DNA from 3 places in the Ancylobacter sp. genome. Region 1 is predicted to be linked to each of the others. Evidence: predicted binding sites of a transcription regulator. Region 1 holds the regulator's gene; each other region holds the start of a gene.
What was found. Region 1 encodes HrcA, which represses chaperone genes, less so after heat shock. Its sites were predicted from a motif close to GTTAGCACTCNCNNNNNGNGAGTGCTAAC; they were not measured.

Region 1 (10,000 bases):
CGACCCGCGCGCCGCGCTGGCGCTGGTCGCCGGGCTGCCGGCATGAAGAACGCATCCGCTCGCGGGGATTCCATGCTCAAGGTGCGCGTCATTCCCTGCCTCGACGTGAAGGACGGCCGGGTGGTCAAGGGCGTCAAATTCGTTGATTTGCGCGACGCCGGCGATCCGGTGGAGGCGGCCAAGGCTTATGATGCGGCCGGGGCGGACGAACTCTGCTTCCTCGACATCACCGCCAGCGTCGAAGCCCGCAGCACCCTGATCGACGTGGTGAGCCGCACCGCCGAACAATGCTTCATGCCGCTCACCGTCGGCGGCGGCGTGCGTACGGTGGAAGACATCCGCGCGCTGCTCAATGCCGGCGCCGACAAGGTGTCGATCAACACGGCAGCGGTGAACCGGCGGGAATTCGTGCGCGAGGCGGCTACGAAGTTCGGCGAGCAGTGCATCGTCGTCGCCATCGATGCCAAGAAGGTGTCGGCGGAGGGCGAGCCCGACCGCTGGGAGATCTTCACCCATGGCGGGCGCAACCGCACCGGCCTCGACGCCATCGACTATGCACGGGAGGTCGTGGCGCTCGGCGCTGGCGAAATCCTGCTCACCTCCATGGACCGCGACGGCACCGGCGAGGGGTTCGACCTCGCCTTGACGCGCGCCATCTCCGATGCCGTGACCGTGCCGGTCATCGCCTCCGGAGGCGTCGGCACGCTCGATCATCTGGTGGACGGCATCCGCGAGGGCGGGGCCTCCGCAGTGCTGGCGGCCTCGATCTTCCATTTCGGCACCTTCACCATCGGTGCTGCCAAGGAGGCACTTGCCGAGGCCGGGCTTCCCGTCCGCATCGGCGGTGGCGATCTCGAAGGAGCCGGACAGTGACCGAGACAGCCGCCCGCGTCACGCTCGAGGAACTCGCCGCCATCGTCGCCCGCCGCGCCAATGGCGAGGGCGAGGCTTCCTATACGCGCGCCCTCATCGCCAAGGGCGTCGCCAAATGCGCCCAGAAGCTCGGGGAGGAAGCGGTCGAGACGGCGCTGGCGGCTGTCGGGTCCGATACCAAAGCCGTCGTTTCGGAAAGCGCCGATCTTCTCTACCATCTGGTCGTGCTGCTCCAGGCGCGCGGCGTGTCGCTGGAAGACGTGTATGCGGAACTGGGCCGCCGGACGAACCAGTCCGGCCTCGAGGAAAAGGCGTCCCGGCCCAAGGGCTGAGGCCATTTCGGCCGCAGCGGCGGAACTGCCGCTGCGCGGTATCACGCCTTGTCCTAAAGTGGTATACCGTCGACCAACGCTTGGCGCTTTGAATGTCCGGGCGAGCCGGGAAACGCTGCCATGGATGTGAAGCTCGACGGAGCGGGGCTCTCGCCCTTCCGCAATTTCAGCCGCGCCGAATGGGCGGCCTTGCGTGCCGATACGCCCCAGCCGCTGAAGGCGGACGAGATCCAGCGTCTGCAGGGTCTCAATGATCGGCTGTCGATCCCCGAGATCGAAGAAATCTATCTGCCGCTTTCGCGTCTTCTGTCGATCTATGTCGGCGCGACGCAGAAGCTGTTCCGGCAGATGCAGAAGTTTCTCGGCCCCGAGCAGAACGGCAAGATGCCCTACATCATCGGTGTGGCCGGCTCGGTGGCGGTGGGAAAGTCCACCACCGCGCGCGTGCTGCAGGCGCTGCTGGCGCGCTGGCCGAACACGCCGAAGGTCGCGCTTATCACCACGGACGGCTTTCTCCTGCCCAACGCCATTCTGGAGCAGGAAGGGCTGATGGGCCGCAAGGGCTTTCCCGAAAGCTACGACCTGCCGGCGCTGCTGCATTTCCTCACCGACATCAAGGCCGGGCGGCGGCCGGTGCGGGCGCCGGTGTACAGCCATTTCGCCTATGACGTGACGCCGAACGCCACCATCGAGGTCGACCAGCCCGACATCCTCATCGTCGAAGGGCTCAACGTGCTGCAGACCAGCCGCCCGCCAAAGGACGGCAAGGGCATTCCGTTCGTCTCCGACTTCTTCGACTTCAAGGTGTATATCGACGCCGACGAGACGATCCTTGAGCGCTGGTATGTCGAGCGCTTCATGCGGCTGCGCGAAACCGCGTTCCGCGACCCGAAGGCCTATTTCCACCGCTATTCCAGCTTCACCGATGCCGAGGCCGATGCCACCGCGCGCGCCATCTGGCGCTCCATCAACCTGGTGAATCTGCGCGAGAATGTCCTGCCCACCCGCCAGCGCGCCGATCTCATCCTGCGCAAGGGCGGCGACCACGAGGTCGAACTGGTCTCGCTGAGGAAGCTCTGACGGTGGCGCCGGTCGAGATCGTGCCCGGCTGCCTCTACTGGCCCGGCTGGCTGGACCGGGCGGGCCAGGAAGCGCTGGCCGCCGAGCTGCGCACCATCCTCGCCAAGGCGCCGCTGTTCGTGCCGCGCATGCCGCGCACCGGCAAGCCGTTTTCGGTGCGCATTTCGAGCTGCGGCCCGCTGGGCTGGGTGTCGGACATTGCGGGCTATCGCTACCAGGCCACCCATCCGGAAACCGGAGAGGCGTGGCCGCCATTGCCGCCGCTGCTGACCCGCGCCTGGGCGGAACTGGCGGGTTCGCCGCTGGAGCCGGAGGCGTGCCTGATCAACTGGTACGCGCCCGACGCCCGGATGGGATTGCATCAGGACCGCGACGAGGACGAGTTCTCCGCGCCGGTTCTCTCGCTCTCCCTGGGCGATACGGCCGTCTTCCGCATCGGTGGCACGGCCCGCAAGGACCCCACCCGCTCCATCCGTCTGGCCTCGGGCGATGCGCTGCTGCTGTCGGGCCCGGCGCGGCTGGCCTTTCACGGCGTCGATCGCATCGTGCCCGAGACCTCGACCCTGCTGAAGCAGCCCGGCCGCATCAATCTGACGTTACGGCGGGTACGTCGGGCCGAGCTGGGCGAAATTCGGCCTTGATGAACACGCAGAAAGGGCGAAGTTACGGTTTCCGTAAGCCCGAAGGATTGCGAATGCGCCTTTTTGCCCGCCTTGCTGCCTCTCTTGCCGCCGCTGCCCTTTCCCTGACAGTGCTCGGCCTGCCCGCCTCGGCCCAGACGGTCTTCGCCAATGACGGCACGATCGGCATGGTTCCGCCCGAGGGCATGGTGGCCGTTCCCGGCGTGCCTGGCTTCCAGGATCGCGCCGCGAGTGCGTCCATTCTCATCCTGGAAATGCCCAAGCTCGCCTTTAGCGAGATCACCGGAAATTTCGCACCGGATGAACTCAAGAAGCAGGGCGTGACCGTCGAGGAGAAGCGCGACGTCACGCTCGCCGACGGCGTTCCTGCGGTGCTGCTGAAGGGCTACCAGACGGTCGGCGCCGATGCGCTGAAGAAATGGATCCTCATCGCCGGCGGCAAGGACCAGACCGGCATGGTGACGGTGCAGTTCCCCGAAGCCTCCACTGGCCGCTACCCGGACGCGAAGGTCGAGGATGCCCTGAAGACCGTGGTCTTCCGTGCCCCGCCGAGCACCGAGGAGATGCTCGCCAAGCTGCCGTTCACCCTGGGCGATCTGGCCGGCTATAAGGTGATGAAGGTCGTGGGCACCAGCGCCGTTCTGCTCACCAAGAACGAGGCTGGCGGGGCGGAGCCGCAGAGTCAGTCCTTCTTCATCGTCGCCGCCGGCCCGGGAGAAATCCGCGAGGATGATCGCGAGGGCGTGGCCAAACGGGCGATCTCCAGCGTTCCGGGCGTCAAGGAACTGCGCATCGAGCGCGGCGGCCCGCTGCGCATCGGCGGCCAGCCCGGCTTCGAGCTGATCGGCAATGCGGCCGACCAGCAGACCGGCAAGCCGGTGAAGGTGGCGCAGTGGCTCAGCTTCGGCCGGAACGGCTATCTGCGCATGGTCGGCGTGGCGCCTACCGAGAACTTCGACAGTGATTACGGCGCCATGCGCGGCGTGCGCGACGGCGTGTCGATGCGCTGACAAAAAAGGGCCCCACCGGGGCCCTTTCTACATCTGCCGGTCAAGCAGGGGCTCAGGCTTCCGAGCCCGGCGTTTCGGCCGGCGCAACCTTCGGGCCGCCCTTGGAGACGCCGACCAGCGCAGGACGCAGCACCCGATCGCCCAGCTTGTAGCCGGGCTGGATCACCTGCACGACGGTGCCGGTGGGAACCTCCGCATTGGGCACCTCGAACATCGCCTGATGCATGTTCGGGTCGAACTTGGCGCCCTCCGCCTCGATCCGCGCGACGCCATGCTTGGTCAAGGTGTGGGTGAGGGCGCGGCTGGTCAGGTCGATGCCGTCGAGCAGCGTCTTGAGCGTGCCCTCGGCCTTTTCGCGGGCGTCCGCGTCGATCGCGCCCAGCGCCCGCTCGAAGTCGTCCGCCACGGTGACGATGTCGCGGGCAAAGCCGGTGATGCCGTAGACCTTGGCGTCCGCCACCTCGCGCTCGGCACGGCGGCGCACATTGTCGGCCTCGGCGAAGGCGCGCAGGAACTTGTCCTTCAGGGCAACGATCTCAGCCTCCAGACGCTCCTTTTCGGCCGCGAACTGGGCGGCGAGGTCGTCCGGCGCGGCCGCAGCGCCGTGCTCGGCGTCGACAGTCTGATCGGCCATTTCGGGCTGATCAGCCGGAGTGCGGTTCTCGTCGCTCATGAATACCTCGTCGAAGAATGAACAGGTCCGGCGGCAAGCCGCGCGGACGCCCGCCATATCGGGTTGGACAGCGCAAAAATCAAGCCGCGTCAATCCCCGGCCCGGCAAGGACACGGCTCACCACGCGGGCGGTGAAGTCGACCATCGGCACGATGCGGGCGTAGTTCAGGCGCGTCGGGCCGATGACGCCGAGAACGCCCACCACCCGTCCCTGCCCGTCGCGATAGGGTGCCACGATGGTGGAGGAGCCCGAGAGCGAGAACAGCTTGTTCTCCGAGCCGATGAAGATGCGCAGTCCCTGCGCGTCCTCGGCCCGGCCGAGCAGATCGACCACTTCCTGCTTGGCTTCTAGGTCGTCGAACAGCAGGCGCACCCGCTCCAGATCCTCGATGGCGCGGAGATCGTGCAGCAGCCGCGTCTGCCCGCGCACGATCAGCCGCCGGTCGGCCTTCTCGCCGCCGGACCAGCTGGCCATGCCGCTCTCGACCACCCGGGCGGTAACCTCGTCGAGCTCGGCGCGGCGGGCGGCCAGCGTGCGCTCCACTTCGGTGCGCAGCTCGGCCAGCGTGCGCCCGCGGGTCAGCGACGAGAGGAAGTTGGTCGCCTCCACCAGCGCCGAGGACGGCAGGCCCTTGGGCAGCGGCACGAGGCGGTTCTCGACCTCGCCATCGTCGGAAACGAGGATCAGCAGCGCGCGGGTGGCGTCGAGCGGCACGAATTCGATGTGCTTGAGCCGCACATCGGTTTTGCCGGTGGTCACGACGCCGGCGCCGCGCGACAGGCCGGAGAGCAGATTGGAAGCCTCCGCCAGCACCCCGTCCACCGTCTGCGCGCGGGCGGCGGCGCGCACCTGCGTCTCGATCGAGTTGCGCTCGTCCTCCGACACGTCGCCGATTTCCAGCAGCGCATCAACGAAGAAGCGGAGCCCGCGCTCGGTCGGCAGCCGCCCGGCGCTGGTGTGCGGGGCGAAGATGAGCCCTGCCGCCTCGAGGTCCGCCATCACGTTGCGCACCGAGGCCGGCGACAGCGTCATCGGGATGAGGCGGGAGATGTTGCGCGAGCCGGCAGGCTCGCCCGTCGCCAGATAGGTCTCGACGATCTGCCGGAAGATCTCGCGCGAGCGCTCGTCGAGCCGGGCGAGCGAGGGGGCATTGGCGGACAGAAAGGGATCGAGGGGCATGGACACTCCGAGCCGCTGCCCCGGAAGCGGGAGCACGGCTCCCTACTATCTGTTCTCTCTGCCCGCCTGTTCAAGCCGCAATGATGCCGGAGCGGCCTTAAGCACGGAGCCGACACGAAAACGCCGCCGCTCCCGGTGGGGAACGGCGGCGTTTGGCACCTTCCGCCGCCTGAGCGGCGCGGCAATCAGAACTTGTAGCTGACGCCGGCGCGGACCACGTCGAGCGTGTTGTCGAAACGGGCCCGTTCATTTTGGATGTTGGTGTGGGTCTCGTCGCCGAGATCGATGTGCAGGTACTCGACGCGCAGCAGCCACGCATCCGTGAGGGCGTATTCCACGCCGCCGCCGACCACCCAGCCGACATTGGTGCTGGAGCCGGAGACCGACGAGTTCCTGTCGAGAAGCCCGTCATCGGTATCGCCATAGCCGACCTTCACCTTGCCGAAGGCCACGCCGCCCGTGACATAGGGCAGGAACCGGTCGATGGCGTAACCGAGGCGGCCGCGCACGGTGCCGTACCAGTCGACCTTGGCGGAGAAGATGTCGTCCGAATCGTCGATGCCGGTCTTGGTCTTGTCGATATCGAGATAGGCGAGATCCGCCTCGACGCCGAGCACGACATTATTGTCGAACTGGTAGTTGAAGCCGATCTGGCCGCCGACCGTGAAGCCGTTCTGCTTGTTCTTGGCATGCAGGCCCTCGTCGAGGACGGCATTGTAGGAGTTGTCCTGGACCTCGGTCTCCGACCACGCCCAGCCGGCATTGGCGCCGATGTAGAAGCCGGTCCAGCTGAACACCGGCACCACCGCCACCGGGGCCTTGGTGGGGTAGGACATGTCGGCAGCAAAAGCGCCGGTGCCAGCAAGAAGAGCGGCGGCAAACGCGGCGGAGCCGAAAAGACGAGACATGGGATGAACTCCGGACAGACGCGCTGTGTGAATCTCTTCTCGGTATTTCAAAGAGACAGGGGTGCGGATAGTGCTGGAAAGCAACACGTCGGCTTCATGTGACGCCAAACCCGGCGTTCCATTCCCCGGTTACCGCCCCTTGCCGGGAATGGTGGGACGCACGTAAAAGGGCAGCGAACAAAAAGGAGAAAAGTCCATGCGCCCTTCCCGCCGCCAGCCCGACGAGATGCGAGCCGTGAGCTTCGAGCGCGGCGTGCTGCGCCATGCCGAAGGTTCCTGCCTGGTGAAATTCGGCGAAACTCATGTGCTGGTGGCCGCCACATTGGAAGAGCGCCTGCCGCCCTGGCTCAAGGGACAGGGCCGCGGCTGGGTGACGGCCGAATATGGCATGCTGCCGCGCGCCACCCACGACCGTACGCGCCGCGAAGCCTCAGCCGGCAAGCAGTCCGGCCGCACGCAGGAAATCCAGCGCCTCATCGGCCGCTCGCTGCGCGCCGTGGTCGATCTCGAAAAGCTCGGCGAGCGCCAGATCACCATCGATTGCGACGTGATCCAGGCCGATGGAGGCACCCGCACCGCTTCCGTCACCGGGGCGTGGATCGCGCTGCATGATTGCCTGAGCTGGATGAAGTCGCGCGGCATGCTGCCGACCATCCCGCTGCGCGACCATCTCGCCGCCGTCTCCTGCGGCATCGTTGACGGCGAGCCGCGCCTCGACCTCGACTATGCCGAGGATTCGGACGCCCATACCGACGTCAATTTCGTCATGACCGGCTCGGGCGGCTTCGTCGAGATCCAGGGCACTGCCGAGAAGACGCCGTTCTCGCAGGCCGAGTTCGACGCCATGCTCGGCCTTGCCCGCAAGGGCGTCGGCAAGCTGGTCGACCTGCAGAAGCTGGCCGTGGCATGAGTGCAGAGCACCACCGCCGGCTGGAAGGCCGCGTCATCATCGCCACCCACAATCCCGGCAAGCTGGAGGAGATGGCCGGCCTGCTGGCGCCGTACGGTATTGACGTGGTCTCGGCCGGCGAACTCGGCCTGCCGGAACCGGAGGAGACCGGCCTCACCTTTACCGAGAACGCCCGCATCAAGGCGATCGCCGCCGCCGATGCTGCCGGGCTGCCGGCCTTTGCCGACGATTCCGGCCTGTGCGTCGATGCGCTGGGCGGTGCGCCGGGGCTCTATACGGCCCGTTGGGCCGGGCCGGAAAAGGACTTCATGGCGGCGATGACCCGCGTCGAGGAGGAGCTTCGCGAGGCCAATGCCGAGCTGCCCGACCTGCGCCGCGCCCATTTTATCTCGGCTCTGTGCCTTGCCTGGCCGGATGGCCATGTCGAGGATTTCGAGGGCGTGGTGAACGGCACGCTGGTGTGGCCGCCGCGCGGCCCGGCCGGCTTCGGCTATGATCCCATGTTCCAGCCGGACGGCCAGCCGGAAGACAACCTGCGTACTTTCGGCGAGATGACCGGCGCCGAGAAGCACGGCCTGCCGCCGCTCGGCCGGGGCCTGTCGCATCGCGCCCGGGCCTTCATGTCGCTGGCGCAGGCCTGCCTCGGGGCGAGCTTTGACTGAGCGCGCCCCGGCGCCGCCCCCGGTCGATCCCGGATTCGGCGTCTATGTGCACTGGCCATTCTGCAAGGCCAAATGCCCCTATTGCGACTTCAACTCGCATGTCCGCCACGCCCCGCCCGACCAGGCGCGCTTCGTCGCCGCCTTCAAGGCCGAGATCGCCCATACGCGGATCCGCATCGGCCAGCGCCGCACCCATAGCGTGTTCTTCGGCGGCGGCACGCCCTCGCTGATGGAGCCGGGCACGGTGGGGGCGATCCTCGACGCCATCGACGCGGCCTGGCCGCTCGACGCCGGGGCCGAGGTGACGCTGGAGGCCAACCCTACCAGCGTGGAGGCGGGCCGCTTCCGCGGCTATCGCGCGGCCGGCGTCAACCGCGTCTCGCTGGGTGTTCAGGCTTTGGACGACGCCTCGCTCCGGGCCCTGGGGCGCATGCACACGGCGCAGGAGGCGCTGGGCGCGGTGGCGGTGGCGCGCGCGGCCTTCGAGCGCGTGTCCTTCGATCTTATCTATGCCCGGCCCGGCCAGAAGCCGGAGGACTGGGCACGGGAACTCGGCCGCGCCATCGACGAAGGCTGCGAGCATCTCTCGCTCTACCAGCTCACCATCGAGGACGGCACGCCCTTCGCCGCGCTGCACCGCGCCGGCAAGCTCATCGTGCCGGAGGACGACGTCTCCCGCGCCCTGTGGGACGTGACGCAGGAGACCACCCGGGCCGCCGGCCTTCCCGGCTATGAGGTTTCCAACCACGCCCGTCCCGGCGCCGAGAGCCGGCACAACCTGCTCTATTGGCGCTACGGCGAATATGCCGGCATCGGACCCGGCGCGCATGGGCGGCTCGACACGCCGGAGGGGCGCGTCGCCACCTCCACCGAGCGCGGGCCGGAAGACTGGGTGGGGCGCGTCGAAGCGGCCGGCCATGGCGTCACCGTCGACGAGGCGCTCAGCCGCACCGAACAGGCCGACGAATATCTGCTGATGGGGCTGCGGCTGCTGGAGGGCATCGACACCGGCCGCTTTGCCCGGCTGGCGGGGCGCCCCTTCGACCCGGCGCGGGTGGCGGCGCTGCTGCAAGACGGCATGATCGAGCAGCTGCCGGATGAGCGCCTGCGCGCCACCGCCCTCGGCCTGCCGGTGCTCGACGCCATCGTCGCCGACCTGGCGGCGTGAGTGCTCCTATCAGCCCTGCGCGAAGCTGCGGGGGGCGGGGCTGACGATTTGCGTGGTGCCGCTGGAAATCTGCATCACCGCCAGCCCGCGCTGGTTGGTGCCATCGGCGCGGAAGCGGAAGATGCCGTCGACGCCGGCGAAGCCCGAGGGGTTCTGGATCGCCGCATCGGTGATGCCGGTCTCGCCATAGCCGTTCACCAGCGCCGCCATTAGCGACACCGCGTCATGCGACAGCGTGGTGGTGCGCACCGGCTCGCGGCCGAAGCGCGCCCGGTAGCGTGCGGCGAAGGCGCGGAAGCCGGCGGGATCGGGCGCGGCGAAGATGCCGCCATTCACTGCCGGGTTGGCGAACAGCTTCGCATCGTCCCACAGGCCGGTGCCGATGAGCTGCTTGCCGCCGAGGCTGACGCCGGCCGCCGCCATGGCCTGCAGGATCTGCGGCACGGTGTCGGCGGCATCGGGCAGGAACACCGCATCGGCCTGCGCTACCGAGGCGGCGAGACGGCGCGCGGCTTCCGCGTACTGGCCGGCGCCATAGCGCTCCAGCCCGACGACGCGCCCGC
Region 2 (10,000 bases), 2.0 Mb from region 1:
CGCCAGATCGCCCTCGGCGCCGAGCTTGAGCTTGAGCAACTCATGGCCCGACAGGCGCGCCGCCTCCGCCATCGCCTTCGGCGTGTCCAGGCTGAGCGTATAGGCGGTGACGACCGGCAGCGGCGCCGGCAGGCCGGCCATCTCATAGACGCGCATGCGGGCGCGCCGGGCCTCGAGGTCCCACATGGCGCAGTCGAGGGCGTTGCGCGCCGCCCCCGGCCGCATCAGCGCCATGAGATCCGTGCGCCGCACGCCCTCCGCGACCAGCTTTTCCAGGGCGGTGAGCTGCTCGACCACGCCGGCGACGGTCTCGCCATAGCGGCCATAGGGCACGCATTCGCCGCGCCCTACGTGGTCCCCGTCGCGCAATTCCACGGTGACCACGGCGGCCTCGGTCTTCGAACCACGGGCAATGGTGAAGCTGCCACGGATCGGAAAGCGTTCGGGGGTGACGGTCAGAAGGGTCATCGGGCAGAGGCCGGGGCGGCGGGAATCGTCGCGCAGGCGAAAGCATAATCCCGATCGCTCCCGGAGGGGCGTCGCTCCGAAAGCACAGTCGCCGCGATTACGTCGTCCGCGGGCGGCCAGGGGCGGGAATCGGAGAGGCGCTCCCTCGACGGCCAACGGACCCGACGCTAAGTAACACATTGCGAATTTGGTAGCGGTGTCGCGGCCGGAGGGCGGTCGTGCCCGCAGGAGAGGTCATCTTGGGAGCTGCTGAAGCGCCGCTTCTGGCCACTGCCCGCAATGGCCGCGAACTCGTGTTCGTGGGCAATGGCCGCTGGGTGGCCGGGCAGGGCCGCGCGCTTGAAGGTAGCGTGGATGCTGCGCTTGCCGAACTGGGCGCCGGCGCCGGCGAGACCGCGCGGATCGACCTTTCCGGCGTGCGCAGCTTCGACACGCTCGGCGCCGTGGTGCTCGACCGGCTGCTGCAGGCGCTCGACAAGGCCGGCATCCGCTTCCAGATCGTCGGGCTCGAGCGCCGCTTCCGCCCCCTGCTGGACGATATCGTCAAGGGCAGCCACGAGAATCCGCCGCGCCTGCGCCATGTGAACCCCGTCATCGGCGGCGTCCAGCTGGTCGGCAAGACGACGGTGTCGATGGCGGAGGACGGGCTGGCGCTGCTGTCCTTCATCGGCGCGCTGGTGCTGGCGTTCCTGCGCGTGCTGGTGCGTCCCCACACGTTCCGCTTCACCTCGATGGTCTATCATCTGGAGCGGGCGGGCCTGCGGGCGGTGCCGATCGTCGCGCTGATCACCTTCCTGATCGGCTGCATCATCGCGCAGCAGGGCATCTTCCATTTCCGCAAGTTCGGCGCGACGACCTATGTCGTCGACATGGTCGGCATCCTGACCCTGCGCGAACTCGGCGTGCTCATCGTCTCGATCATGGTGGCGGGCCGCTCGGGCAGCGCCTTCACGGCGGAACTCGGCTCCATGCGCATGCGCGAGGAAGTCGACGCGCTGCGGGTGATGGGCTTTGATCCGAACGAGGTGCTGGTGCTGCCGCGCCTGGTGGCGCTGATCATCGCCGTACCGCTGCTCACCTTCATTGGCAATATGTGCGCGCTGTTCGGCGGCGGGCTGGTGGCGTGGCTCTATGGCGACATCTCGCCGACCATCTTCATTGCCCGGCTGCAGGAGGCGATCGCCCTCAACACCTTCGAGGTCGGCATGATCAAGGCGCCATTCATGGCGGCGATCATCGGCCTCATCGCCTGCATGGAAGGCATGCGGGTCGGCGGCAGTGCCGAGTCGCTCGGCGCCCACACCACCGCGTCGGTGGTGAAGGCGATCTTCCTGGTGATCGTGGTGGACGGGCTGTTCGCCATGTTCTTCGCCGCGATCAATATGTGAGGCGCCGGTGCATATGGAGACCGACGCCCCCCACACCAACAAGCCGGCCGTGCCCGACGTGGCGCCCGGCGAGCCGATCATCCAGGTGCGTGACCTTGTCGTGACGTTCGGCGAGCGCACCATCCTCAACGGCCTCTCGCTCGACGTCGCGCGCGGCGAAATCCTCGGCTTTGTCGGCGCCTCGGGCGGCGGCAAGTCGGTGCTGACCCGCACCATTCTCGGCCTCGTGCCCAAGCGCGCCGGCACGGTGGAAGTGTTCGGCCAGAATCTCGACGGGCTCACCTATGCCGGGCGTCGGGAACTAGAGCAGCGCTGGGGCGTACTGTTTCAGCAGGGCGCGCTGTTCTCCTCGCTCAGCGTGCGGCAGAACATCCAGTTCCCGATGCGCGAATATCTCGATTTGTCGCAGGGGCTGATGGACGAATTGACCATCGCCAAGCTGGAGATGGTCGGCCTGTCGCCGGATGTGTCGGAGAAAGCACCTTCGGAGCTCTCCGGCGGCATGATCAAGCGCGTGGCGCTGGCCCGCGCGCTGGCGCTCGACCCGGAAATCCTGTTCCTCGACGAGCCGACCTCGGGCCTCGACCCGATCGGCGCCGGCGAATTCGACGAATTGATCGCCACTCTCCAGCAGACTTTGGGGCTGACGGTATTCATGGTAACCCACGATCTGGACAGCCTTCACACGGTGTGCGATCGCATCGCGGCTCTCGCCGATGGCAAGGTTATTGCCGTCGGGCCGATCGAAACCATGCTGGCGTCGAAACATCCTTGGGTTTCGGCCTATTTCCACGGGAAGCGGGCGCGCGCCGCCGGCTTCGGGGCTGAAGGGGCGCGCTGAGGAGATCATGGAGACACGCGCCAACTATACGATCATCGGGCTTTTCACCCTCGCTATCGTCGCGGCGGGCTTCGCCTTTGTGTGGTGGTTCACCGGCTCGGCCAATCGCGGGCCGCGCACCGCCTATGACGTCGTGTTCAGCGGCGTGGTCAGCGGGCTGCAGACGGGCTCCGCAGTCACCTTCAACGGCATTCCGGTCGGCGAGGTGACGGCGCTGCGTATCGACGCGCAGGACCCGCGCAAGGTGATCGCGCGTATCGCGGTGCAGCCGAACACCCCGGTCAAGTCGGACACGAGGGCCACGCTCGACTCGCAGCTTCTCACCGGCCTCGCCTCGGTTGGGCTTGTCGGTGGCTCGGAGCAGGCGGCGCCGCTGCCCGCACCGCCCGAGGGGGAACTGCCGACCATCAATGCCGATACCTCGGCCGTGCAGGACCTGATGCGCACCGCCCGCGACGTGCTGGGACGCGTCAACGACATCGCCATCCGCGTCGACGACCTCATCAAGGCGAACGATGCCAAGGTGTCCTCGGTGATCGACAATGTCGACAAGTTCACGGCGGCACTGGGCGATAATGCCGGCAACATCGACAGCTTCCTGAAGGAAATGGGCAGCGCCGCGCAGCGCATCTCCTCGCTCGCCGACAATCTGGACCGTGTGGTCACCGCCATCGACCCCGCCAAGGTCGGCAGCACGATCAACGACATCAGCGCCTTCACCGCCCAACTCGGGACCATGGCGACCAAGGTCGACGGCATCCTCGACAACGTCAACGCGATGACCACGAGCGAGGAAGGCAAGGGGATGTTCAACGAGATTTCGAGCGCGGCGGCCGAAGTGCGCAAGCTCGCCGCCAATCTCGACACCCGCACGGCGGAACTCTCGGCCAATCTCAACAAATTCACCGGGCCCGGCCTGCGCCAGTACGAGGCGCTGGCGGTGGATGGCCGGCGCACGCTCGCCGAAATCGAGCGCGTTTTCCGAAATCTGGAGCGCAATCCGCGTCAGTTCATCTTTGGCGGGTCCAATGTTCCCAGCTACAATGGCCGCTAGGCGATGGGGCGCCATCTGATGTGTTTTCGGGAAACCGACGGGGGCAGGGGCGTTCGCGTGACCTTTGACGAGACATGCCACAGGCTTGCGGGGGCTGAGCCTGCCGGGCGTTCATTTGCCGGGTATGGCCGGGCGACCCGTCGCGTCGCCGGCGCGGCGAGCGTGGTTGCGCTTGCCCTGATGCTCGGCGGCTGCGGCACGCTGCTGTCGGGCGGCGACAAGGCCGTGCCGACCTTCGACCTTAGCGCGCCCTCGGACTTCACGGCGCCGCGCCGCGGCACCGGCCTCATCGTCGTCGGCCCGCCCACCGCGCTGGCGGTGCTCGACACCGAGCGGATTGTCGTCGAACCACAGCCCGGGCAGATAACCTATCTCGACAAAGCGCAGTGGAGCGACCGCCTGCCGGCGCTGTTCCAGGCGCGGCTGATCGAATCCTTCGAGAACGGCAATCGCGCGCGCTCGGTGGGCCGGGCCGGCGAGGGGCTCAGCGCCGACTACACGCTGCTGTCGGACCTGCGCGCCTTCGGCCTGCGCACCTATCAGGCCGGTCCCGAGGCTGTGGTCGAGGTGTCGGTCAAGATCGTCGGCGCGAGCTCGGGGCGTATCGTGGCGGCGCAGGTGTTCACCGCCCGCGCCCCGGCCGCTTCCACCAGCGGCCCGGACGCCACGCAGGCGCTCGACCGGGCGTCGGACGAGGTTTTCCTGCAGATCGTGCGCTGGGCGTCGAGCCGGTTCTGAGGCCTGGCGGCGCTTCGGCGCGACGAGGAACCCCGCCCATTTCGGACACGGCAGCTCAAGAAAAAAGGCCCGGCTTGCGCCGGGCCTTTTCATTAGGTCGTTCAGGTGGAGATCAGAACTTGTAGCTGACCGCGGCGCGGACGATGTTGCTGGTCAGGTCGGCCTTCGAGCTGATGAAGCTGCCCGGCGTGCCGGAGAGATAGGTCGTGACATCGGTGCTGCCGAGGTCGACGTAGAGATATTCGCCGCGCAGGATCCAGTTGTCGGTGAGGGCGTATTCGAGACCGCCGCCGACCGTCCAGCCGGTGCTGACATTGTCGAAGGAGCCGTTGGCCGCCGTCGAGAAGTCCGGGGCGCCGCCGCCGGTGAGGCCCATGACGGTGGTGGAGTTGTTGACCTTGCCGTAGGCGAAACCGCCGGTGCCGTACACGAGCAGGCGATCGAAGGCGTAGCCGAGGCGGGCGCGGACCGTGCCGAACCATTCGAGCTCGGCCTTGGTCTGGTAGTACGGGCCGCCCGGGGTGGCGTAGAAGGCCAGGCCCTGTTCCGCGCCGGTCCACTGGAAGTCGGCCTCGACGCCCACGACGACGTTGTTCTCGAACTGATAGTTGTAGCCGATCTGGCCACCGGCCACCCAGCCATCAAGCTCGCCGAACTTCACGTCATTGCCGGAGTAGAGGCCGCCGGGGGTGAAGACGCCGCCCGTGCTGTCGAAGAACAGCACGTCGGTGGCCTTCGAGTCGCCCCAGCTGTAGCCGGCATTGCCGCCGAGATAGAAGCCGGTCCAGGAGAAGGCCGGAACGAACACCTGCGTCGCCTGCGCCTTGACGGGGTAGGGCATATCGGCCGCGAGGCTGGCGGAGCCGCTGATGATAAGGGCGGCCGCACCAAGAAGCAGCGAGCGGTTCATGGGGTTTCTCCAACTGAATTCACTGGCTGTATAATGACATTGTCGCGAAAGGGTTCGGGTGTGGCGGGCTACCCTTATGAATGTTCAGGGTTGTGTAGCCGAAATGCAACAATTAACGGATCATAATACCTTTTCTAGCGTTTTCGCCGCATTGCACGAGGAGCCAGGCGTTCGGCACCCGCGTCAGAACATGGAAACCGTCGGGTGGATGATGGGTCATGGCCTGGCCGCTCTTCTTCCGCCGAGGCTCGGCCGGGTGATGGCGGCGGGTCGTAGCGGCCGGGAGACTGCGGCTTCGCATCCATAAAAAAGGCGCGGCTCGCGCCGCGCCTTCGATGGTGGTTCCAGAACGGCTGAACGCAGAGATGGACGTCCTCAGAAGTCCATGTCGCCACCGAAACCGGGCCTGCCCGGTTTCGGCACCCAGCGAGAAGCAGGGGCGAATGGACGTCCTCAGAAGTCCATGCCGCCACCGAAACCGGGACTGCCCGGTTTCGGTACTGAGCAGCCGCAGGGGAGAATGGACGTCCTCAGAAGTCCATGCCGCCCATGCCGCCCATGCCGCCGCCCGGCATGGCGGGAGCGGAGCCGCCCTTCTTCGGGATGTCGGCGATCATCGCTTCGGTGGTGATCAGCAGCGAGGCCACGGAGGCCGCGTTCTGGATCGCCGAGCGCAGCACCTTGGCCGGGTCGATGACGCCCGCCTTGTACATGTCGACATACTCGCCAGTCTGGGCGTTGAAGCCGTAGGCGTAGGTATCCTTCTCGAGGATACGGCCGACGATCAGCGAGCCGTCTTCGCCGGCATTGTTGGCGATCTGGCGCGCCGGGTACTGCACGGCCTTGCGGACGATGTCGACGCCGGTCTTCTGGTCGGGATTGGCGGTCACGACGGCGTCCAGCGCCTTGATGGCGCGCAGGAGGGCAACGCCGCCGCCCGGCAGGATGCCTTCTTCGACAGCCGCGCGGGTCGCGTGCAGCGCGTCGTCGACGCGGTCCTTCTTTTCCTTCACTTCGACTTCGGTCGCGCCGCCGACGCGGATGACCGCGACGCCGCCGGCGAGCTTGGCCAGACGCTCCTGCAGCTTCTCGCGGTCGTAGTCCGAGGTGGTCTCCTCGATCTGCGCCTTGATCTGCGACACGCGGTCCTCGATGTCCTTCTTGGCGCCGGCGCCGTCGACGATCGTGGTGTTCTCCTTCTCGAGCACGACCTTCTTGGCGCGGCCGAGCATGGCGAGCGTCACGGTGTCGAGCTTGATGCCGAGATCGTCGGAGATGGCGGTGCCGCCGGTCAGGATGGCGATGTCCTGCAGCATCGCCTTGCGGCGGTCACCGAAGCCCGGCGCCTTGACGGCCGCGACCTTGAGGCCGCCGCGCAGCTTGTTGACGACGAGGGTGGCCAGGGCCTCGCCCTCAATGTCCTCGGCGATGATGAGCAGCGGCTTGGAGGTCTGCACCACCGCTTCCAGCACCGGCAGCAGTTCCTGCAGGCCGGAGAGCTTCTTCTCGTGGATGAGGATGTAGGGGTCCTCGAACTCGACGCGCATCTTCTCGGCATTGGTGATGAAGTAGGGCGAGAGATAGCCGCGGTCGAACTGCATGCCCTCGACCACGTCGAGCTCGGTCTCGGCGGTCTTGGCTTCCTCGACGGTGATGACACCCTCGTTGCCGACCTTCTGCATCGCTTCGGCGAGATACTTTCCGATATCGGAATCGCCGTTGGCGGAGATGGTGCCGACCTGGGCGATCTCGGCGTTCGAGGTCACCTTGCGGGCGTTCTTCTTGAGATCGGCCACGATGGCTTCGACCGCGAGGTCGATGCCGCGCTTCAGGTCCATCGGGTTCATGCCGGCGGCGACCGACTTGGCGCCTTCCTTCACGATGGCCTGGGCGAGCACGGTGGCGGTGGTGGTGCCGTCGCCGGCGAGGTCATTGGACTTCGAGGCCACTTCGCGCACCATCTGGGCGCCCATGTTCTCGAACTTGTCCTCGAGCTCGATTTCCTTGGCGACGGTGACGCCGTCCTTGGTGATGCGCGGGGCGCCGAAGCTCTTCTCGATGACGACGTTGCGGCCCTTGGGGCCGAGCGTGACCTTCACGGCGTTGGCGAGAATGTCGACGCCGCGCAGCATCTTCTCGCGCGCGTCGCCAGCGAACTTAACTTCTTTGGCTGACATGATCTATTTCTCCGGTGATGCGTTGCGAGCAGCGTGAGGCTGCCTCAGGCGGCCTTCTTGGCCGCGGAGGCGCCGTCCAGCACGCCGAGAATGTCGGACTCTTTCATGATGAGGTAATCGACGCCGTCGATCTTGACCTCGGTGCCCGACCATTTGCCGAACAGCACCCGTTCGCCCGCCTTCACGTCGAGCGGGACGAGCTTGCCGGCCTCGTCGCGGGCACCGGGGCCAACGGCGACGACTTCGCCCTGCGAGGGCTTTTCCTTGGCGCTGTCGGGAATGATGATGCCGCCCGCGGTCTTCTCTTCCGCATCGATACGCTTGACCACGACCCGGTCATGCAGGGGACGGAACTTCATCGGCTCTCTCCAATCGTGAACGATCGTCTGATCCTGCAACCGCGCCCCGCCATGCCTTCGGCCTCGGCGGAATTCGCGTTGCCGGACCGACATCTAGGCGCCGGGACAAGGGCGCGCAAGGCGTGGGTGGCAAAAAATTGGCAGTCGCGCCGCGAGAGTGCCAGAGGTTTCCGCCCGCTTCTGTCAGCACTCGCCTCGACATGCTGCTAGTGCGTTGAAATTGAACATCAATTGGAAAATTTAGCCTTGTCGCCGCGCTTAGCCGGCATCACACTCTGATTCAGTCCCGATGAGGAGGTGCCGAATGGGCGAGCAGGGGTCATCGAAGCGTGGCGTGGCAGGGCGCGCCACGGTGCCGCAGGTGTCGGAGGATTTTCGCAGGCAGCTTGAGGGCTATGGGCTCACCACCGCCCATATCCTTTACCGGATGCCCGACCACCCGGGCATTCTCCAGACCTATCTCTGGCAATATTACGATCTTTGCCCGCATTTCCCGGAGCTGAACCGCTTTCTCGCCTTCTGGAAGCGCGAGCTGGAGGGGCCTCTACACTCGGTGACGGTGGCACATGCGCGGTTGATCGGCCCGGCCGAGCTGCGCAGTGTCGAGGGCGTGTTCCATCTGAACTGAGCCTTGCGAGGTTGCCCGTCTTTTGAGGCGGCCGCCCTCTTCTTGCCGCGTGCGACGTGCTATGAGGGTCCGCGCAGCAGGGGGCCGACCCGGCGCCCGCAGGAATTCAGGCAACTGGTCAGCTCCTTGGATCATCGTTCTCCGCGCACGTCCGAATTGCTTTCGGCGATCGTCACCGCCCATTCGGCGGAACGCATCGGCGTGGGCGAAATCGTGCACGCGCTGCGCAATCGCGCCTTCGGCCTTTCGATCCTGTTGCTCGGCCTGCCGAACTGCCTGCCCATGCCGCCGGGACTGCCGGTCATATGCGGCGTGCTGCTCTGTCTTGTCGGCGGGCAGATGGTGATGGCGCGCGACGAGTTGTGGCTGCCGCGCTGGCTTGCCAACCGCACGATCTCGCGCGGGCTGCTGGAAAAAATCGTCAATGGCTCGCTGAAGCTGATCCGCCGCTTCGAGGGCTATTCGCGCCCGCGCCTTCCCTACTTCTCCTCCCCCTCGGCGCGCTTCGTGCTCGGCGGATTGGTGGTGGTGCTCGGGTTGCTGCTGCTGCTGCCGATTCCGATCTTCGGCAATCTGCCGCCCGGCATCGCCGTGGTCATCCTCGGTCTCGGACTGGTCGAGCGGGACGGCGTGTTCATCCTCGCCGGCGTCGTTGCCACGCTGATCAGCTTCGGCGTCATGGGCCTGCTGAGCTGGATGCTGTACCAGGGCGCGCTGGCGGTTATGTGAGCCGCCGCAAATCCCGCTGCGCCGAACCCCGAAGATCGGTTGCATTCTACCGGGCGCAACCTAAAGTTACCTCCTCGACCCGTTCACGTCGTTTGGGGGAAGCGGCATGGCACCGGAGGCAGTGACGGCGGCGACGGCCCAAGAAGTCCCGGCGCGGCTGCGTCGGCGTCTTGTCCTCTGCCTTGACGGGACATGGAACTCGGCCGACGGCGAGCAGATCACCAACATCGTCCGGTTGCGCGACATCGTGCAGCCCGGTGAGGTGCCGTTCGATGGCGGCGGGGTGATCGAGCAGCACATCTATTACGACGAGGGCGTGGGGACGGGCGGCCTCCTCCAGAAGCTGGTGGACGGCGCGACAGGGCGCGGCCTGAGCCGGAATGTGCGGCAGGCCTATCGTTATCTCTCCGCGAACTATCAGGATGGCGACCAGATCGTCATTTTCGGCTTTTCGCGCGGCGCCTTCACCGCGCGCAGTCTCGCCGGCTATATCGGCGCCAGCGGTCTGCTCCGACCCGAGCACTGCGACCAGACGAATGAGCGGCGGGCGTGGGACCATTACCGCACGCCGCCGAAGGAGCGGTTTCCGCAGGAGCAGCGGTTGCTGGCCGGGCTGTGTTTTCCCCCGGTGCGGATCGCGGTGCTCGGGGTTTTCGACACCGTCGGGGCGCTTGGCATTCCGGGCGTTTTTCGCGGCATGTCGGCACG
Region 3 (10,000 bases), 1.3 Mb from region 1:
GGCGACGCCGGAACGGCGGCACCAGCAGCACGCTCACGCCCTTGCGCCCCGCCCGCCCGGTGCGGCCGCTGCGGTGCTGCAGGCTTTCCGTGTCGTTGGGCAGGTCGGCGTGGATGACGAGGCCGAGATTGGGCAGATCGATGCCGCGCGCGGCGACATCGGTGGCGACGCAGACCCGCGCCCGCCCGTCGCGCAGCGCCTGCAGCGCGTGGTTGCGGTCGTTCTGGCTCAGTTCGCCGGAAAGCGCGACGGCGGAAAACTGCCGCTCCTGCAGCATGGCGTGCAGGCGGCGCACCGCCTCGCGGGTGTTGCAGAACACGATGGCGCTCGGGGTGTCGTAGAAGCGCAGCACGTTCACCACCGCATGATCGACCTCGGTCGGGGCGACGCGGATGGTGCGGTATTCGATATCGGCGTGGCCGCCCTCGGCGCTCGCCACCTCGATGCGCAGCGCGTCGCGCTGGTAACGCTTGGCAAGCGCGGTGATGCCGCGCGGCATGGTGGCGGAGAACAGCAGGCTGCGCCGCTCCGGCGGGGTGGCGTCGAGGATGAATTCGAGGTCCTCGCGGAAGCCGAGATCGAGCATCTCGTCGGCTTCGTCGAGCACCGCGACCGTCAGCGCCGACAGGTCGAGCCGGCCGCGCTCCAGATGGTCGCGCAGGCGCCCGGGCGTGCCGACGACGATGTGCGCGCCCTGGTTCAGCAGGCGCTGCTCCTGTCGCGGGTCCATGCCGCCGACGCAGGAGACGATGCGCGCGCCGGTGGCGGCATAGAGCCAGACGAATTCCCGCTGCACCTGCAGCGCCAGCTCGCGCGTCGGCGCCACCACCAGCGCGAGCGGCGCCCCGGCGGGCGCAAAGCGCTCTTCCACGCCGAGCAGCGTCTCGGCCATGGCGAGGCCATAGGCGACGGTCTTGCCCGAGCCCGTCTGGGCCGAGACGAGGAGGTCGCGCGAGGACGCCTCGGGCGCCAGCACGGCGAGTTGCACCGGCGTCGGGTTGTTGTAGTCCCGCTCGGCCAGCGCGCGGGCAAGCGCCGGGTTGGTTGTCATGAAGGGCACGGCTGGGTCCACCTGTCTCGCAGTATCGTCAGGCGTCGGAGGGGAGCCATCGGAAAATGTCTGGAAACCCCTTCCTTAATCCGTGAGGCGCGCCGACGCCACTCTCCTGCCAGCATGCCTGCTGCGCGGCACCTTGCGCCGGCCGCCCTTACTCGGCCAGCACCCGCGTCGAAGGGAAGATGATCTCGACGATGGTGCCGACATCCACGGCGCTGCGGATGTTGAAGGCGGCGCGGTTGGCTTCGGCCAGCGCCTTGGTCAGCGGCAGGCCCAGGCCCGTGCCGCCGGAGCCGGCGCGCGACGAGGTGGTGATCTGCCGGAACGGCTCCATGGCGATGGTCACGTCGGCTTCCGACATGCCGACGCCGGTGTCGCGCACGCGCAGGACGACCTCGCCCTCCTCGGTCAGCGTCGTCGACAGGATGACCTGGCCGCCGGGCTGGGTGAACTTGATCGAGTTGGAGACGAGGTTCAGCACGATCTGCCGGATCGAGCGGGCGTCCGCCACCACGGGCGGCAAATCGGTGGCGAGCGAGGAGCGGATGATGATGCGCTCGCGATTGGCCTGCGGCTGCATGATGCCCATGCATTGCTGCACCATCTCGTTCAGCGAGACACTGGTGAAGGCGAGCTCGAGCTTGCCGGCCTCGATCTTGGAGAGGTCGAGCAGGTCGTTGATCAGCGAGATGAGATGCTCGCCCGAGGCGTGGATGTCGCGCAGATAGTCGCGGTAGCGCTGGTTCTCGATGCCGCCGAAGCGCTCCTCCATCATCACTTCCGAGAAGCCGATAATGGCGTTGAGCGGGGTGCGGATCTCGTGGCTGATCTTGGCGAGGAAGTCCGACTTGGCGAGGTTGGCGCGCTCGGCGAGCCGCTTGGCCTCGATCAGTTCCTCCTCGGCGCGCTTCCACTGGGTGATGTCGCGCAGCACGGCGCAGAATTTGGTGGGGTCGTCGCCGACCCGGCCGACCGTCATGAACAGCGGAATGAGCCCGCCCTCGCGCACGCGGCCGATCACCTCGCGCCCGTCGTTCAGCACGCTGGCGACGCCGTTGGAGGCGAGGCCGTCGAGGTAGTCCACGGCGGCGCGGTGGCTTTCGGGGGCCAGCAGCAGGGTGAAGGATTCGCCCTGCACCTCGCCGGCATTGAAGCCGAACAGCGCTTCGGCCGGGTGGTTCATCGACAGCACCGTGCCGGCGGCGTCGATCAGCACCACGCCGTCGGTGGCGGTGTCGAGAATGGCGCGCAGCTCGCGCCCCGCGCTTTCCGCCTCGCGCAAGGCGAGCTCGGCCTGCCGCAGGCGCTCATCGGCGAACGGGTCGACGGCCGCCGGCACCGGGGCGGCGGCGCGGTGGAGGACGTACAGCATCGCCGGGCCGCCCTCCCAGGGGGTGGACATCAGCCGCGCATCGACGCGGATGGCCTCGCCCTGCGCGCCGACAAGCGTCAGCGGGCGGTCTTCGTCGGGTTCTGCCGCGGCCGTGGCGCCGAACAGGGTGGAGAGCCCGCCTGCCGCCTCGATGGCGGCGAGTTCGGCATGGCCGGTCCATTCCAGCAAGGCGCGGTTGGCATAGAGCAGCCGGTCGCCGCGGAAGGCGAGAAGGCCGAGCGGCAGCCGGTCCAGCACCGGGCGCTCGCTCTCATCGGCCAGGAAGCGGCGCAGGCCCTCGCTCTTGCCCTCGCCCTCGCCCTCGCTCTCACCCTCACGCCGCGCCGCCGCGTCGGGCGTCGCATCGTTCGCCGGCACCTCCGGCAGCGGTACGGGTGCTTTGGCGAAAGCGGGCTCGAGCGGCGCGGCCGCCACGGGCGCGGGCCCGGCAGAGGTCGGCTCGGCCGGATCGGCGGGATCGTCGACGCCCTCCAGCCGGGCGCCAAGCGCGCGGGCGATCTCGCGGAAGGCATTGCGCTCGCCGGTCGACAGCCCCTCCCACGAGGCGCGCACATTGTCGCGGCCAGCCTCGCCATTGCCGGCGCGCAGCGGCACGACATTGGCGGGCGAGGGGACCAGGCTCAACGTGACGCGCATGGGAGGAACATCGGGCGCGGCGGGCTGCTGCGGCTCTGCGTCGGGACGTGCGGGGACGGCGGGAGCCGGGTTGGCCGCGCGCGGCGGCGCCATGAGCGGTTCGGCAATCGCCTCCAGCGGCCGGCGGCCCTTCACCACGCCGAAGCCGCGCATGCCGGCGCCGCGAATGGGCGCGCCGCCGAGTTCGACATCGAGCGCGTCGCCCCGGCCGGTCGGCAGCCGCACGGGAAGATGGTTGAAGCTCAGCCCGTCGAGCACCGCCTGGTGCAGGCCGGGAGCGCCGAGCGCGCGCCAGTCAAGGCCGGCGATCTCGTCCGGCGCGCGGTCGAGCGCGGCGGCAAGGCGCGGGTCGATGCGGTTCAGCCTCGCATCGACGCCGGTGCTCCAGGTGAAGCGGGCGGGGATGGGCAGAAGCTCCTGCGCCGTGAGCGGGGTGGACGGCTCGGCCGGCGCGGTGGCGGGCACCGCATCGAGGCCGACCAGAAGCACGGCGCGGGCGCTGCCGGCGGCGAGCAGGGAGCAGGCGAAGGTCGCGGGCGTCAGCCGGCCCGGCAGCCGCAGCCGCTCCAGCCGCGCCGGCCGCGCCGGGCGCAGCGTGGCGGACAGGCGCGGGGCGAGGGCGGCGAGCGCGGCGGCCAGGTTGCCGGTCTCCAGCAGCGCGCGGCCTCCGGCATTGGCGGCGATCAGCGTGCCATCGACATGGGCGAGCACAGCCGGCGCCGCCGCCGCCAGGGCGGTGGCCGCCTGGGCGCGGAGCGCCTGCGTCGCCGCGCTGCCGAAACCGTCCGTCGGTGTGTTCATGATCGCCTGAGTGACCCCGCCGGTGCGAACCGGATGCCGGTGCCGGGCCCGGAAAGGAGCCGCCGCCGCATCTCAACAATAATGCGGGCGGAGGCGCCTTGCCATGCGTCAGCCCGCCTGTCGCTGCAGCTTCACCTTTTCCGGTTAATTGGTTGACACCGATCCCGGTTAATCACTTGCAACCATCCCACGCGCGGACGGTGGAATTGGGTTGCCTTTCGCCGCGTGCCTCCTACTTTGGTTGTAGGCATCAGGCCGGATATCCGGCGGGCCGTCCGCGTTTAAACTGCCGCATGGTCGCCAGCAGGGAGTTTCCGACATGGCCGACACCCCGAAGCTCGAAATTCCCCCGGAACTGCGCAACATCGCCGAGCAGGGCATGGGTCAGGCCCGCGTGGCGATGGACGGTTTTCTGTCCGCCGCGCACAAGGCGCTCGACGATGCCGGCCGGCACGTCGACACGGCGCAGGGCAGCGCCCGCGACCTCGGCCGCACGACGCTGGATTTCGCCGAGGCCAACATCGCCGCCGGATTCGATTTCGCCTCCCGCCTCGCCAAGGCGACGACGGTGGACGAATGGGCGCGGCTGCACGCCGATTATGTGCAGGAGCAGGCAGCGCGCCTGACCGAGCAGGCCAAGGCGATGGGCGAGCGAACGAGCGCCGCCGCGTCTTTCGCTACAGGCACCAAACCGGGCAAATAAGCCCGGGACCGGGCGGTATTCCCGCGCGGGTCCACCAAAAAAACGCGGATTTAGGTCGATTGTGCATTGCAATATGATGCTGCAATGCACAATTATAGGCGACGAGACGAGGCAGGGGGTTCGGGCTTGGCCTGAACACGCCTTTGCCGGTCAGGGCCTGGTCGCAAGCGCGGAGCGGCCACCGCCATCCTGAATCCGCCGCGAAGCGTGGAGAAAACCCATGGTTGAGGCTACCCCGATCACCCCGTCCCCGAAGAAGGCCGCCAAGGCCGCCACCTCGGCTTTCGAAGCGACGATGCCCAAATTCGAAGTGCCCAAATTCGACATGCCGGGCCAGCTCGAAGTTCCCGCCGCCGTGCGCGAGATGGCCGAGAAGAACGTGCAGAGCGCGCGCGACGCCTATGAGAAGATGAAGGCCAGCGCCGAAGAGACCACCGACCTGCTCGAAGACACCTACAGCACCGCTTCGAAGGGCATGGTCGAGTACAATGCCGTGGCGCTGGAGTCGCTGCGCACCAATGTGAACGCCGCCTTCGACTATGTCGGCGCGCTGTTCGGCGCCAAGAGCGTCTCGGAAGCGGTGGAGCTTTCCACCGGCCACATGCGCAAGCAGTTCGACGTGCTGTCGGCCCAGGCCAAGGAACTGTCGACGCTGGCCCAGAAGGTTGCCGCCGATACCGCCGAGCCGATCAAGGCCTCGGTCGAGAAGACCATCAAGAAGTCGGTCTGACCGACGCTTCACCCGAATTCAGAACCCGGTTCGCGCCATGCGCGGGCCGGGTTTTTTCATGCCCGCGTCACGCCGCCGCCGCAACATGCTGTCTAACGTGCATTCCCCGTGAGCCGCGCTTGACTCACCCCCGCACCGTTCCTATTTCGGCGGCGGTTTGGCACTCATCCCCGAAGAGTGCTAGTAGCTCTCCACCAGCGCCACGCCGGCGCGCGACATGAAGACCGAGGATCGACCCATGGCCAAGCTGAAGTTTCGCCCCCTGCACGACCGTATCGTGGTGAAGCGCCTTGACGCGGAAGAGAAGACCGCAGGCGGCATCATCATCCCGGACAGCGCCAAGGAAAAGCCTTCGCAGGGCGAAGTCCTCTCCGTCGGCCCCGGCGCCCGCGACGAAGCCGGCAAGCTCGTGCCGCTCGACGTGAAGGCCGGCGACAAGGTGCTGTTCGGCAAGTGGTCGGGCACCGAGGTCAAGATCGACGGTCAGGACCTCCTGATCATGAAGGAATCGGACGTCATGGGCATCGTCGGCTGAGCCGACCTTATCCTTCCCGGACATACTGAATTTCAGGAGTAGGCCAGATGGCTGCCAAGGACGTTAAATTTGCCGGCGACGCTCGCGAGCGGATGCTGCGCGGCGTCGATATCCTCGCCAATGCGGTGAAGGTCACGCTCGGCCCCAAGGGCCGCAATGTCGTCATCGAGAAGAGCTTCGGCGCTCCCCGCATCACCAAGGACGGCGTCACTGTCGCCAAGGAGATCGAGCTCGAGGACAAGTTCGAGAACCTCGGCGCCCAGCTCGTGCGCGAGGTCGCTTCCAAGACCAATGACCTCGCCGGCGACGGCACCACCACCGCCACCGTTCTCGCCCAGTCCATCGTCCGTGAAGGCGCCAAGTTCGTCGCCGCCGGCATGAACCCGATGGACCTGAAGCGCGGCGTCGACCTTGCGGTCGCCGAGGCGATCAAGGATATCGAGAAGCGCGCCAAGAAGGTGAAGAACACCGACGAAGTCGCGCAGGTCGGCACCATCTCCGCCAATGGCGATGCCTCCATCGGCGAGATGATCGCCGGCGCGATGCAGCGCGTGGGCAACGAGGGTGTCATCACCGTCGAGGAAGCCAAGACCGCCGAGACCGAGCTCGACGTGGTCGAGGGCATGCAGTTCGACCGTGGCTATCTCTCGCCCTACTTCATCACCAATGCCGAAAAGATGACGGTGGATCTCGAAGATCCCTACATGCTCATCTTCGACAAGAAGCTTTCCGGCCTGCAGGCGATCCTGCCGGTGCTCGAAGCCGTGGTGCAGTCGGGCAAGCCGCTGCTGATCGTCGCCGAGGACGTGGAGGGCGAGGCCCTCGCCACGCTCGTCGTCAACAAGCTGCGCGGCGGCCTGAAGGTCGCGGCGGTGAAGGCTCCGGGCTTCGGTGACCGCCGCAAGGCCATGCTGGAAGACATCGCCGTCCTCACCGGCGGCCAGGTCATCTCCGAAGAGCTCGGCATCAAGCTGGAGAGCGTCAATCTCACCATGCTCGGCCGCGCCAAGAAGGTGATCATCGAGAAGGAAAAGACCACCGTCATCGATGGCGCCGGCAAGAAGAAGGACATCGAGGGCCGGGTCGCGCAGATCAAGGCGCAGATCGAGGAGACCACCTCGGACTACGACCGTGAGAAGCTGCAGGAGCGTCTGGCCAAGCTCGCCGGCGGCGTCGCGGTCATCCGCGTCGGCGGCGCGACCGAGGTCGAGGTTAAGGAAAAGAAGGACCGCGTCGACGACGCGCTCAACGCCACCCGCGCTGCCGTGCAGGAAGGCATCGTCCCCGGCGGCGGCATCGCCCTGCTGCGCGCCAAGAAGGCCGTGGAGAAGCTGACCTCCGACAACCCGGACATCCAGGCCGGCATCAAGATCGTGCTGCGCGCGCTTGAGGCCCCGATCCGCCAGATCGCCGAGAATTCCGGCGTCGAGGGCTCGATCGTGGTCGGCAAGGTGCTGGAATCGAAGGACCCGAACTTCGGCTTCAACGCCCAGACCGAGCAGTTCGTCGACATGATCGCCTCCGGCATCGTCGACCCGGCGAAGGTCGTGCGCACGGCGCTGCAGGACGCGGCTTCCGTCGCCGGCCTGCTCATCACCACCGAAGCCATGATCGCCGACGCGCCCAAGCGCGACGGCGGCGCCCCGGCGATGCCGGGCGGCGGCGGCATGGGCGGCATGGACTTCTGAGGACGTCCATTCGCCCCTGCTTCTCGCTGGGTGCCGAAACCGGGCAGGCCCGGTTTCGGCAGCGGCATGGACTTCCTCGGCGGTCCATTCGCGCCTGCGGGTTCACGGAATGAAAAGGGCGCGGCGCAAGCCGCGCCCTTTTTGTTGGGCGATTGCCTCCAAAAGCCCCGTCATCCCCGGGCCCGGGATCCACGATTTGGCCGATCAGCGCTCAGCAAGACATGAATGGCCGGGACAAGCCCGGCCATGACGTCGCGCGCGGAGGAGCGCCGGCGGTGACCCGCAACAGCGATGGGGGAGGCGCGGTTGCCGCAGGCACGTGACGCCCGTCGTTAGTCGGGGAAGCCTTAGCCCCTAAAGTCGTCGCAACAAAAGCCCCGTCATCCCCGGGCTCGGCCCGGGGATCCACGCTTTGGTCGAGGATGCGACAAGCGCAGAGAGACATGGATGGCCGGGACATGCCCGGCCATGACGTAGCGCGCGGAGAAGCGTCGGCGGGCGCCGGCCGAAGGCCGCCGCAATTGCGCGTCCCGCCGGCCGGCACCGTCCGCGCTCAGATCGGCGGCAGGTGCAGCCATCGTGCCGTGGCGCTGAGGATGAGATCGACCGCCAGCGCGGCGAGGATCATGCCCATCACCCGGCTGATGATCGAAGCGCCGCCGCGGCCGATGACGTGCGCCAGCCGCCCGGCCGCCAGCATGATGGCGAGCGTCATCAGCAGCACCAGGCTGAAGGTGACGATGGTCACCGCCCGCTCGGTGAAGTCGTGGCGGGCGCTGTCGGTCAGCACCACCGCCGCCAGCATCGCGCCGGGGCTGGCGATGGAAGGGATCGCCAGCGGGTAGATGGCGATTTCCACCGGGTTGAGTTCCGCCGGCGCGTGCGGGTCGGCATGGCCCCTGCCGTGGATCATGGTGAGCGCGAACAGGAACAGCACGATGCCGCCGGCGATCTGGAACGACTCGATCGACACGTCCATCGAGCGCAGCAGCCAGTGGCCCGCCATGGCGAAGAACACCAGCACGCCGAAGGAGACCAGGGTCGAGATGAACGCCGCCTTGGTGCGGTCCCGCGCGCTGAGGCCTGCGGTAACCGCCAGGAACACGGGAAGCGTTCCCAGCGGGTCGATGACCACCCAGAGGGTGACGAAATCCTGAATACGTTCGGCCCAGCTCATGATCTCGTCCGAAAAGGTTGCCGCTCGCTTATAGCCACTTTTCCCGCGCGGCGGCGAGGTTGCATCGCCTCCGCCCGGTCGGCATGTTGCGCGTCGGCACCCGGCGTCGCCGATTCGTATGAGAGACCCTGGAACATGGCCGAGCCGCGACAGAAACCGGACTTTTCGCAGGAGCGCGCCGCCCACCGGGCCGGCGAGGCGCCCGTGGCCGGGGCGGACGAGGTGGGACGCGGCCCCTGGGCCGGGCCGGTGGTCGCCTGCGCCGTGGTGCTGGACCCCGCGCGCGTGCCCGAGGGACTCGACGATTCGAAGCGGCTCTCGGCGATGCAGCGCGAGCGGCTGTTCGAGATCATCTGCGCCACCGCCGAGGTCTCGCTCGCCTTCGCCCCGCCCACCCGGATCGACGGCCACAATATCCGCCAGGCGACGCTGTGGGCGCTCGCCCGGGCGGTGGCGGGGCTGCCCTGTGCGCCGCGCCTGGTGCTGGTGGATGGCAATGACCTGCCGCCGGTGCCCTGTGCCGCCCGCACCATCATCGGCGGCGACGGGCTGGTTGCGTCCATCGCCGCGGCGTCGATCGTGGCCAAGGTGACGCGTGACCGGCTGATGGCCTCGCTCGGTGCCGCCCATCCCGGCTACGGCTTCGAGCGCCATATGGGCTATGGCACGCCCGAGCACTCGCAGGCGCTGGCCACGCTCGGCGCGTGCCGCCACCACCGCACCACCTTCGCGCCGGTGCGGGCGCGGCTGGCGCTGGGGATGGCGACGCCCGAAGCGGCGGAATGACGGCGCGCTACTGCCGGATGTCCGGCTCCACCAGCCGGGCGAGGCCGCGCAGCGATTCCTGCCAGCCGAGATAGCAGGCCTCGGGCGGGATGAGATCGGGAATGCCGGCCTGCGCGATGTCGATCTCGGTGCCGACCGACACGCTCTTCAGCGTTACCGTCACCTCCATCTCGCCCGGCAGGTTGGGGTCGTCGAAGCGGTCATTGTAACGTAGCTTCTCGCCGGGCACGAGTTCGAGATAGGTGCCGCCAAAGGCATGGCTGTCGCCGGTGGTGAAGTTGCGGAACGTCATGCGGAACGTGCCGCCCACGGTGGGCTCGAAATGCTGGACGGTGCAGGTAAAACCGTTGGGCGGCAGCCATTTCGCCAGCGCGTCCGCCTCCAGGAAGGCGCGGTAGACCTTGTCCGCCGGGGCGGTCAGGACGCGGTGCAGGCGGATGGTGCTGGGCATGGCGGGTTCCCTCGTGAACGGGTGGAAGCGTGCCGGCGGGCGG

Region 2: a site for HrcA is predicted at 8,072-8,100, ahead of groES (co-chaperone GroES). Genes of this name have one in related genera too.
Region 3: a site for HrcA is predicted at 5,477-5,505, ahead of ACQY76_RS13160 (co-chaperone GroES). Genes of this name have one in related genera too.

Annotation. Positions count from the first base shown of each region.
Region 1 covers NZ_OZ257132.1:1,533,465-1,543,464, forward strand. The annotation lists gene hisA (1-(5-phosphoribosyl)-5-[(5-phosphoribosylamino)methylideneamino]imidazole-4-carboxamide isomerase) at 1-46, shown strand, start outside; gene hisF (imidazole glycerol phosphate synthase subunit HisF) at 73-873, shown strand; gene ACQY76_RS07110 (phosphoribosyl-ATP diphosphatase) at 870-1,205, shown strand; gene coaA (type I pantothenate kinase) at 1,326-2,285, shown strand; gene ACQY76_RS07120 (alpha-ketoglutarate-dependent dioxygenase AlkB family protein) at 2,288-2,926, shown strand; gene ACQY76_RS07125 (hypothetical protein) at 2,980-3,936, shown strand; gene grpE (nucleotide exchange factor GrpE) at 3,989-4,609, opposite strand; gene hrcA (heat-inducible transcriptional repressor HrcA) at 4,689-5,789, opposite strand; gene ACQY76_RS07140 (outer membrane protein) at 5,975-6,697, opposite strand; gene rph (ribonuclease PH) at 6,894-7,607, shown strand; gene rdgB (RdgB/HAM1 family non-canonical purine NTP pyrophosphatase) at 7,604-8,269, shown strand; gene hemW (radical SAM family heme chaperone HemW) at 8,262-9,437, shown strand; gene ACQY76_RS07160 (penicillin-binding protein activator) at 9,447-10,000, opposite strand, start outside.
Region 2 covers NZ_OZ257132.1:4,315,922-4,325,921, reverse strand. The annotation lists gene dgcA (N-acetyl-D-Glu racemase DgcA) at 1-468, opposite strand, end outside; gene ACQY76_RS20180 (ABC transporter permease) at 708-1,856, shown strand; gene ACQY76_RS20175 (ABC transporter ATP-binding protein) at 1,870-2,697, shown strand; gene ACQY76_RS20170 (MlaD family protein) at 2,705-3,751, shown strand; gene ACQY76_RS20165 (ABC-type transport auxiliary lipoprotein family protein) at 3,914-4,489, shown strand; gene ACQY76_RS20160 (outer membrane protein) at 4,602-5,399, opposite strand; gene groL (chaperonin GroEL) at 5,930-7,576, opposite strand; gene groES (co-chaperone GroES) at 7,621-7,935, opposite strand; gene ACQY76_RS20145 (usg protein) at 8,240-8,563, shown strand; gene ACQY76_RS20140 (exopolysaccharide biosynthesis protein) at 8,690-9,292, shown strand; gene ACQY76_RS20135 (DUF2235 domain-containing protein) at 9,399-10,000, shown strand, end outside.
Region 3 covers NZ_OZ257132.1:2,872,279-2,882,278, forward strand. The annotation lists gene ACQY76_RS13140 (DEAD/DEAH box helicase) at 1-1,051, opposite strand, end outside; gene ACQY76_RS13145 (PAS domain-containing sensor histidine kinase) at 1,209-3,887, opposite strand; gene ACQY76_RS13150 (phasin family protein) at 4,207-4,590, shown strand; gene ACQY76_RS13155 (phasin) at 4,811-5,320, shown strand; gene ACQY76_RS13160 (co-chaperone GroES) at 5,559-5,855, shown strand; gene groL (chaperonin GroEL) at 5,903-7,543, shown strand; gene ACQY76_RS13170 (MarC family protein) at 8,097-8,720, opposite strand; gene ACQY76_RS13175 (ribonuclease HII) at 8,856-9,506, shown strand; gene ACQY76_RS13180 (SRPBCC family protein) at 9,514-9,957, opposite strand.